Regions from separate parts of the Macrococcus psychrotolerans genome, predicted to be linked through region 2. Evidence: riboswitches for the same ligand, from Rfam matches in the RefSeq annotation. Region 2 holds a riboswitch; the other holds the start of a gene.
The links. Region 2 has a riboswitch for lysine ahead of QA539_RS05420 (aspartate kinase). Riboswitches for the same ligand answer to the same signal wherever they lie in the genome.
Positions count from the first base shown of each region.

Region 1: it holds a riboswitch for lysine, as region 2 does, so the genes downstream of both, QA539_RS07065 (amino acid permease) here and QA539_RS05420 (aspartate kinase) in region 2, are expected to answer to the same signal.

Region 1 is NZ_CP124591.1:1,381,023-1,386,136, forward strand. It holds gene infC (translation initiation factor IF-3) at 1-232, opposite strand, end outside; ribosomal protein L20 leader region at 251-375, opposite strand; gene QA539_RS07065 (amino acid permease) at 407-1,852, opposite strand; lysine riboswitch at 1,978-2,151, opposite strand; gene thrS (threonine--tRNA ligase) at 2,204-4,132, opposite strand; gene dnaI (primosomal protein DnaI) at 4,451-5,114, opposite strand, start outside.
Region 2 is NZ_CP124591.1:1,074,585-1,079,698, forward strand. It holds gene QA539_RS05410 (CvfB family protein) at 1-340, opposite strand, end outside; gene QA539_RS05415 (ABC-F family ATP-binding cassette domain-containing protein) at 515-2,116, shown strand; lysine riboswitch at 2,179-2,352, shown strand; gene QA539_RS05420 (aspartate kinase) at 2,424-3,647, shown strand; gene QA539_RS05425 (aspartate-semialdehyde dehydrogenase) at 3,666-4,655, shown strand; gene dapA (4-hydroxy-tetrahydrodipicolinate synthase) at 4,667-5,114, shown strand, end outside.

The DNA.
Region 1 (5,114 bases), 310 kb from region 2:
TATCTTTCTTCTGCTGCTCAAACTTGAACTTACCGTAATCCATAATTTTGGCAACGGGTGGTTTAGCGTTTGGTGCAACAAGAACAACATCAAGATTTACGCGTTCTGCAATTTCGATTGCTTCAAACTTAGTTTTAACACCAAGTTGTTCACCATCATGTCCAATTAAACGTAATTCCTTCGCGCGAATTTTGTCATTGATTTGAGTTTGATCTTTAGCTATGGTTGACACCTCCTATATGATTTACGAAGACAAACAAAAAAGCGAATGCATTATGCACCCGCTAAAAAATAGACATGTCTAACCATGTTATTTAACCCTGTAACTGCTATTGCGTCTTCAGGGCGAGAAGCGGGATGCTTCTACTTGTCCGTTTCGTATTCAACAGACTTAATAATAACAGGGTTATGCATCAATGTCAACATCTATTTTTTCATATTTACTCATATCTGTATCTTGTGATAAATCAACTTTTTCTAATGGGATCTTCTTTGTTTTATATCTCAGTTTATGATAGAAGAAAAATACTAAGAAAATAGGAATTCCCATATATGTAATCATAAAGCCATTCATGTCAAAGTTTCTATTTATAATCAGGTCCGTATCCTGACCAATAATTACAAAGAGACATAGTATGAATGCAAAGATTGGACCGAATGGGAACCACATTGCTTTATACTTCAATACTGATAAATCTTTGTTCTGCGCATAAAATGCACGACGGAATCTATAATGACTAATAGCGATACCGAGCCAGGCGATAAAGCCAGTTAATCCACTTGCCGCAACGATATATTCATATGCACCACTGGCCACACGTTCAACTAAGAAGATAATCAGCACAACTATGAAGGTCGCTAATAAACTCGGAATCGGAACCCCTTTCTGATTGGTCTCAGAAAATTTACGGGATGCTAATCCGTCTTTACCCATCGCGTATAACATACGTGTTGAAGCATACATACCACTGTTACCCGCTGAGAGAATTGACGTTAAGATAACAGCATTCATAAATGACGCTGCAAACGCAAGTCCAGCATTTTCAAAAACTAATGTAAATGGCGACTTCGCAACACTGTCTCCTCCCATTAAGTTCGGATTTGTGTAAGGAATGATTAAACCAATGACTAGAATAGATAAAACATAGAAAATTAATATTCTCCAGAATACTTGTTTGATTGCTTTTGGAATCGTTTTTTCTGGTTCTTCAGACTCACCTGCAGTAATTCCTACAAGCTCTGTACCTTGGAAACTAAAGCCTGCAACTAAAAATACACCAAGAATCGTTAAGAAGCTTCCGGTTAATCCATGACCTAGAAACGGTGCTTCACCAGTCGTGAAATTTTTGAACCCTAAATACTCTCCTCCGATTATTCCGAAGATTGTCAGTACACCAATCCCTAAAAATAAGATAACTGTTACTACTTTAACAATCGCGAACCAATACTCACTTTCACCATATACGCGCACTGATAATGTGTTCAAAAATAAAATGATGGCTAAAAAGACTAAACTCCATGCCCAGCCTGGTAAGAAGTCCATCGGTGCCCAGTATTTAATTACACTTGCAGCAATACTCACATCCGCCGCTACAGTAATCACCCAGTTAAACCAATAGTTCCAGCCTAATGCAAATCCAAGTGACGGATCAACGAATCGTGTTGCATAAGTTGAAAAACTTCCTGAAATCGGAAGATACGTTGCCATTTCTCCAAGTGATGTCATTAAGAAGAAGACCATAATTCCGATAATTGTAAATGCAAGTAACGCCCCACCGGGTCCAGCATCACGGATAGCTCCTCCACTGGTCATAAATAATCCTGTACCAATACATCCACCGATGGCAATCATAGATATATGACGCTGCTTCAATTTTCTTTGTACTTGATTTGTACTTTCTGACAAAGTAATAACTTCCCTTCTATAAATAAAAATGGATGCACACAATTGTATGCATCCATAAATGATTCTTCTTACCATTTAGTAGCGCATCACAATATGTGTGACAGTCTGTTACTTATTCAGTAACAGCCCAGAATTTAAGCTCATACACTTAGCTTCTTCGGCATCGTTTCCTTTCTACTGGTTTCAATTACGTGTATGACGTATCCATCAGTATACTCTTAAACAATGCGACCTCTACCTCAACGAGGAATATTAAGTTAATGATAAATATACATTACTTATCATAATTTTTCAAGCTTATTTTTTTAGACGAATCTCATCTACAATAGACCAGATGAAATCATCACGATCGATTGTCTTAGATTCTTTCTTACCATATTGACGAACGTTCACTTCATTATGCTCAATTTCTTTATCTCCTACAACAATCTGATAAGGAACTTTATGCATCTGAGCTTCACGAATCTTGTATCCCATCTTTTCTTCGCGGTCATCGATATGACAACGGACACCTTGTGATTTCAGTTCATCATAGAGTTTACGCGCGTAGTCATAATGTACCTCATTTGAAACTGGGATAATCTCAAGCTGATTAGGCGCTAACCATAATGGATAGGCTCCTTTATACTCCTCAGTTAAGAAAGCAACGAAGCGCTCCATCGTAGAGATCACACCACGGTGGATTACTACTGGACGATGTTTCTCACCATCACTACCGATATATTCCAGATCAAATCGTTCTGGTAATAAGAAATCCAGCTGTACAGTTGAAAGTGTCTCCTCTTTACCTAAAGCTGTTTTAACCTGTACATCTAATTTAGGACCATAGAATGCGGCTTCTCCTGGCGCCTCCTCATAATCCAGTCCCATTTCATCTACCGCTTCTTTAAGCATCAATTGTGCACGTTCCCACATTTCATCATCCTGGAAGTACTTTTCAGTATCTTCTGGATCACGATAACTTAGACGGAACTTATAGTCTTGGAACTTAAAGTCTTTATACACATCGATAACAAGCTGAACGACGCGAATAAATTCTTCTTTAATCTGGTCAGGACGAACGAATATATGCGCATCATTCAATGTCATACCACGCACACGCTGTAACCCGCTTACCGCTCCACTCGCTTCATAGCGATGCATCATACCAAGTTCTGCGATACGTATTGGTAATTCACGATATGAATGTGGTTTATTCTTGTATACCATCATATGGTGTGGACAGTTCATCGGGCGTAGTACAAGCGCTTCGTTGTCCATTTCCATCGGAGGGAACATATCTTCTTGATAATGATCCCAGTGACCACTCGTCTTATACAGATCAACCGATCCCATAATCGGTGTGTATACATGATCATAACCAAGTGCAACTTCTTTATCCACGATATAACGCTCTAATTCACGTCGAATTGTTGCACCATTTGGTAACCATAACGGTAAACCTGCACCTACAAGCTGATTTGTTGTAAAGAGCTCCAGCTCCTTACCGATTTTACGATGATCACGTTCTTTGCGTTCTTCAAGAATCTTCAGATGTGCTTTCAGCGCTTTTTTATCGAAGAATGCAGTACCATAAATACGCTGCAGCATCTTGTTATCTGCATCACCTCTCCAATACGCACCAGCAGTTGATAATAGCTTGAATTCTTTTATCTTAGCAGTTGAAGGCACATGCACACCTCGACAAAGATCTGTAAACTCTCCTTGCGAATAGATAGTGACATTCTCATCTTCAGGGATTGCATCGATTAGTTCCTGTTTGTATGGATCATCAGCGAAAATCTTCTTCGCTTCTTCACGACTGACAACACGTCTCTCAATCTTGATATTCTCTCCGACAATTTGTCGCATCGTCTTTTCAATTTCAGGTAGGTCTTCACTAGAGATCTTATGCTCTGTATCGATATCATAGTAGAAACCTTCTTCAATAACAGGACCTACACCGAAATGCACATTACCATACATACGCTTTAGCGCTTGAGCCATTAAATGGGCAGTTGAATGACGTAATACTTCAATACCTTCAGGAGACTCAGGCGTGATGATTTCGATGTCTCCATCTGTTTCAAGTGCTGTTGATAAATCAACCATTTGTCCATTAAATTTTCCTGCTAAAGCTTTCTTCTTTAAACCAGGACTGATTGAACCTGCAATATCTTCAGTTGTAACGCCAGCCTCAAAACTTTTTACATTACCATCTGGAAATTTAATATTAATTTCACTCATTCAAAACGCCTCACTTTTTTATTTTATTTTAAACAACAAAAAGACCCCATCCCAAAAGGGACGAAGTCTATTCGCGGTACCACCCTAATTACTGATTGCTCAGCAACTCTACATAAGATAACGGTCTTGAGCCGGATAGCGATTAACTATCATGAACATAAGGGAGTAACAAATGATCTTAAATGCTGATTCTCACCACCATCAGCTCTCTATAAATTAAGGAATCATCGTCTTATCCTTATGATGTTATTCATATAGACGAACATTTCTGTTGTTTGTTACCTAATATTATACACATATTGTCGGGATTTTCAAATTTTATTTTTCACGTCTATAGTTTTTACCTGATAACATATAAGCATCACTTAATGTCTCGATGCGCTCCATAATACGCATTGCTTTCGTCTGTTCAGCACCATGCTTTGTCATTGATAAATGATGAGATAATTCTTTGAAATCGAAATTTGAACTAAAGAATGTCGGCATATTGTTCATCATACGGTGGTTGAGAATAGGTCCAAGCACTTCATCACGTACCCATGGCGTCAAATCTTCTGCACCGATATCATCCAGCATAAGTACAGGCGTATTTTTCACACGGTTAAGCCGTTCGTTATATGTACCATCACTGAAGCCATTTTTAAGTTCTCGAATAAACTCAGGAAAATACAGGAGCGTCGTATAAATATAGCGTTCCTTCAGTTCGTTGGCAATCGCACCCAGTATAAACGACTTACCTGTGCCGAAAGGACCGTGAATATACATCCCTTTCGTATCATTACCTCTTGCGATATCACGACAAATGATGTTTGCTTGACGCACGATATCGATACGCGTTTTATCATCTAAATGTATCTGTGCAAGCTTTGCATTTAGTACGTCCTTCGGCATGTGGATTGCAGTAATAAACTGTTTCATCTTCTGAGCTTCATCATGAGCGAGTTTAGATGGACAAGGGAGGTGCTTAATCTTAATTTTATTG
Region 2 (5,114 bases):
CTTCTTTTAATTTGGGAAGATCTTCCCAAGGGATGATGATCTCACGTGGTATACCGATATCTACGGTTACACCATCACGGTCTTTTTTGATAACCTTTACCCAATCATAACGATCTGTTGAGATATCAGGTATGTTTTGTGTTGCAAATAGATCGCCAGTACGACCTGGATAAACGAAAAATGAATAATCTTCGCCGATTTCTAGCTCATCACCCTCTAATACTTCAGATGCATTGAGCTTTACTTCTTCGCTGTTTGGTCCTAATAAATAATAAGTAGATCCTTCTAAACGGTCTACACGAAGGAAGTCGATACTTCCTGATAATTGTTTTTGTTCCATATGTCTCTCCTTTAAGGCTCTGCCTTTATCAATTACTTATTATAACACATAATTAAAATATAGTCTGTTAATGTATAAATGTACCGGAAAGCATGCTATTATTGAATATGGAATGCAAATTTGTTATCCAAATATGGTATAATTTACGCGAAATAATTATAAAGGAGATCATACATGTTACAAGTATCTAATGTAAGTTTACGTTTCGGCGATAGAAAGTTATTCGAGGATGTAAACATTAAATTTACTCCAGGCAACTGTTATGGTTTAATCGGTGCAAATGGTGCCGGAAAATCAACTTTTTTAAAAATCCTATCTGGTGAAATTGATTCACAGACAGGCCACGTTTCATTAGGAAAAGATGAGCGTTTATCTGTTTTAAAACAGGATCACTTTGCTTATGAAGAGGAACGCGTATTAGACGTCGTACTTCGTGGGAACGAAAGATTATGGACTGTAATGAAGGAAAAAGATGAAATCTACATGAAACCTGACTTTTCGGATGAAGATGGTATGCGCGCAGCTGAACTTGAAGGCGAATTTGGTGAAATGGGAGGCTGGACTGCAGAAAGTGATGCACAAGTATTACTCTCTGGACTCGGTATTAAAGACGATCTGCACGAAAAGAAAATGTCAGAGCTTGAAAACAATCAGAAGATCAAAGTGCTCTTAGCACAGGCACTATTTGGTGAACCTGATGTATTATTACTGGATGAGCCGACGAACGGGCTTGATATCCCTGCCATCAGCTGGTTAGAAGAATTTTTAATCAACTTTGAGAACACTGTGATCGTAGTATCCCATGACCGTCACTTCTTGAACAACGTATGTACGCATATTGCTGATCTTGACTACGGTAAGATTAAGATCTATGTTGGTAACTATGACTTCTGGTATCAGTCGAGTGAACTTGCACAGCAAATGTTACAGGATTCAAACAAGAAGAAAGAAGAAAAAATTAAAGAACTTCAAGATTTCGTTGCACGTTTCTCAGCAAACGCATCAAAATCTAAGCAAGCAACGAGCCGTAAGAAGATGCTTGAAAAAATTGAACTTGACGACATCCAGCCATCAAGTCGTAAGTACCCATTCGTTAACTTTAAACCTGAACGCGAAATCGGTAATGAGCTGCTTCAAGTGCAAGGATTATCAAAATCAATTGATGGCGTTAAGGTCTTAGATAACATTTCATTCACAATGAATCCAAATGATAAAGCTGTGCTTGTCGGTGATTCAGAGATTGCTAAGACAACATTACTAAAAATCTTGGCCGGAGAAATGGAGCCTGATGAAGGTACTTATAAATGGGGTGTCACTACAAGTCAGACGTATTTACCAAAAGATAACTCTGAATACTTTGATGGCAAAAACATTGACCTTGTAGAATGGTTACGTCAGTATGCTCCACCAGAAGAACAAACTGAAACATTCTTACGTGGTTTCCTAGGACGTATGCTTTTCTCAGGTGAAGAAGTTCGCAAGAAAGCAACCGTATTATCAGGTGGAGAGAAAGTACGTTGTATGTTAAGTAAGATGATGTTGTCTAGTGCAAACGTATTATTATTAGATGAACCAACAAACCACCTCGACTTAGAAAGTATCACTGCAGTAAATGATGGCCTTAAAGCATTTAAAGGCTCAATCATCTTTACTTCACATGACTTTGAATTCATCAATACTATCGCTAACCGTGTCATCGACTTAAATGTAACTGGTGGTCTATCAAAAGAGATCACTTATGAAGAATACTTAAAGGAACAAGGCGTATTAAAATAATTTTCTAAAAATACTTTACAATTCAGAATACTTTTTGTATGATTATATTCATAACTTAATAAAGAAACAGATGAGGCGCATCAATCATGAGTACATAACTACCCTACTGCAATAAGTTATGGAAAGGGTGCGATGCCGAAACGCTATATTATGTTGCAGCATATATAGTGTTGGATTCACAGGTTAAGAGCTAGGAATCTGTCATTATATTACTATAATGGAGTGCATCGCTTGTATATAAACGTTAACAAGCCCGGAGCATATCCGGGCTTGTTTTTTTGTTGCAGATGCCATAGGGGGATTTTAATTGCATAATCAAATAACTCAATCAAACATTCGTATATTAAAGTTTGGAGGTACATCAGTTAGTGATTTCGATAAGATTAGCACAGTCGCTAATTACTTAAAGGAACGCACAGAAAATAATGAAAAACTAGTTGTCGTCGTTTCTGCAATGGGAAAAACTACAGATGACCTTATGAGAAATGTCAGTTCAATCTCTAGTACACCGAAAGAAAGTGCATTAGCGATGCTGCTTACTACTGGAGAACAGCAGACCATCTCTTACTTATCGATTATATTGCATGATCTACACGTTGCATCTATTGCGATGACCGGTAGTCAGGCGGGCATTCGCACGAAAGGACATTATCTTAAAAGTAAGATTACTGAAATTAATGATCAGAAGCTCATTGAAAATTTCAAATCACATGATGTTATCATTATCGCAGGGTTTCAAGGTATAAATGAACAGGATGAAATTACTACGCTCGGCCGTGGTGGTAGTGATACTACGGCGGTAGCACTAGCAGCAGCGTTAAGCGCTCCTTGTGAAATTTATACAGACGTTACAGGTGTCTTTGGAACAGACCCACGTATCTATCCTGAGACAAGACATATAGATGAGTTAAGCTTTGAAGAGATGATGGAACTCTCCTCTCTCGGATCTGGAGTACTTGAGACAAGAAGTGTTGAAATTGCTAGAAACTATAATATTCCGATTTATCTCGGAAAAACTTTATCGAATGAGAGAGGAACCTGGATTATGCCAAAAGACCAAATACTCGAGAAAAAAGCAGTGACTGGTGTCGCCTTAGATAACGATATGGAGTATGTGACACTAAGCTACCCGATGAATGATACGAAATTATTAAATCAATTATTTGATGAATTAGAACAAGAAGAAGTCAATATCGATATGATATCTCAAATCGTAAACTTAGATGGCCTTCAAATTTCATTCACAATGAAAGACACAGATAAGTTACAGATTGAACGTATTTTTAATAGATTAAGTACAAACTACCCGGCTATCAGCCATCAGTCGCGTTCAACGTATGCAAAGCTTTCTGTTATCGGTTCAGGTATGAGAGATATGAGCGGCGTTGCATCAAAGGTATTTAAATCATTGATTCATAATGAAATCCCCTTCTATCAGGTAACAACAAGTGAAATATCAATTTCATATGTTATAGATAAAGAAAACGGTGAACATGCAGTACAGTCATTATGTAAAGTATTTAATATATAAAATTAAGGAGAGTCAATTATGTATAAAATTGCAGTTGTAGGTGCTACAGGTTTAGTCGGACAAAAAATGCTTGAAGTTTTAGAAAGAAAGCAGATTCCATTTAATGAACTCGTATTATATTCCTCACCGCGTTCAGCCGGTAAATCTATGGAATATCAAGGCAAGACTTATACAGTAAGAGCTTTGACTGAAGAAGAAGCAGACCAGAAATTTGATTTTGTGCTTATGAGTGCAGGCGGTGCTACAAGTGAACGTTTTTCACCTATCTTTGAATCAGCAGGCAGCATCGTAATAGATAATTCAAGTGCTTTTAGAATGCATGAGGATATCGACCTCATTGTTCCTGAAGTTAATTCACCTAAACTTAAACGTAAAATTATCGCTAATCCGAACTGTTCTACGATTCAGTCTGTCGTACCTCTTAAACCACTGCAAGATAAATATGGTATTAGACGCGTCGCCTACACAACTTATCAAGCAGTGTCAGGAAGCGGTGTCGCAGGCATCAATGATCTTAAAAATGGCGCACAAGGGATTGCACCGACAAACTATCCCCACCCTATCTATAACAATGCTTTACCTCATATCGATGTATTCTTAGACAGTGGATACACAAAAGAAGAACAGAAGATGATTGATGAGACGAAGAAGATTCTTGGATTACAAGATGTAAAGGTGACAGCAACTTGTGTCAGAATCCCAGTTCAGGATAGCCATTCAGTTGCAATCAATGTCACACTTGATAAAGAAGCTACAGTTGAAGAGATAAAACAGCTCTTCGAAAATGACGATTCAGTCGTGCTTATAGATAATCCACAGGACAATGAATACCCTATGGCGATTACAGCGACAGGAACTGATCATGTTTATGTAGGACGAATCAGAAGAGATGACTCATTAGAGAATTCCTTCCATATCTGGTGTACTGCCGATAACCTTCTAAAAGGCGCAGCACTGAATGCGGTTCAAATTCTAGGACAGATTCATACGCATCAATTAAATCGATAAGGAGTGAAATTATGAACGTACACTTTAAAGGAACAGGTGTTGCAGTAACTACTCCATTTAATGGACAAACGATAGATTACAGATTATTCGAAGAACATTTAAATTTTCTTATCAATAATAATGTTGAAGCATTAATAATTAATGGGACAACGGGTGAAGGTTCTACATTAACAGAAGATGAAAAACTTAAAACTATTGAAATAGCAGTACGCGTTGCACATGGTAGAGTTCCTGTAATTGCTGGTACCGGAACAAATAATACGCAGGCATCAATAGATCATTCATTAAAGGTCAAAACTTTAGGAGTTGATGGTATCATGCTGATTACGCCTTACTATAATAAAACAAGTCAGCGTGGCCTCATTGCCCATTTCACCACAATTGCAGATGCTGTAGAATTGCCAGTATTACTCTATAATGTACCCTCCAGAACCAATATGACGATAGAACCAGAAACTG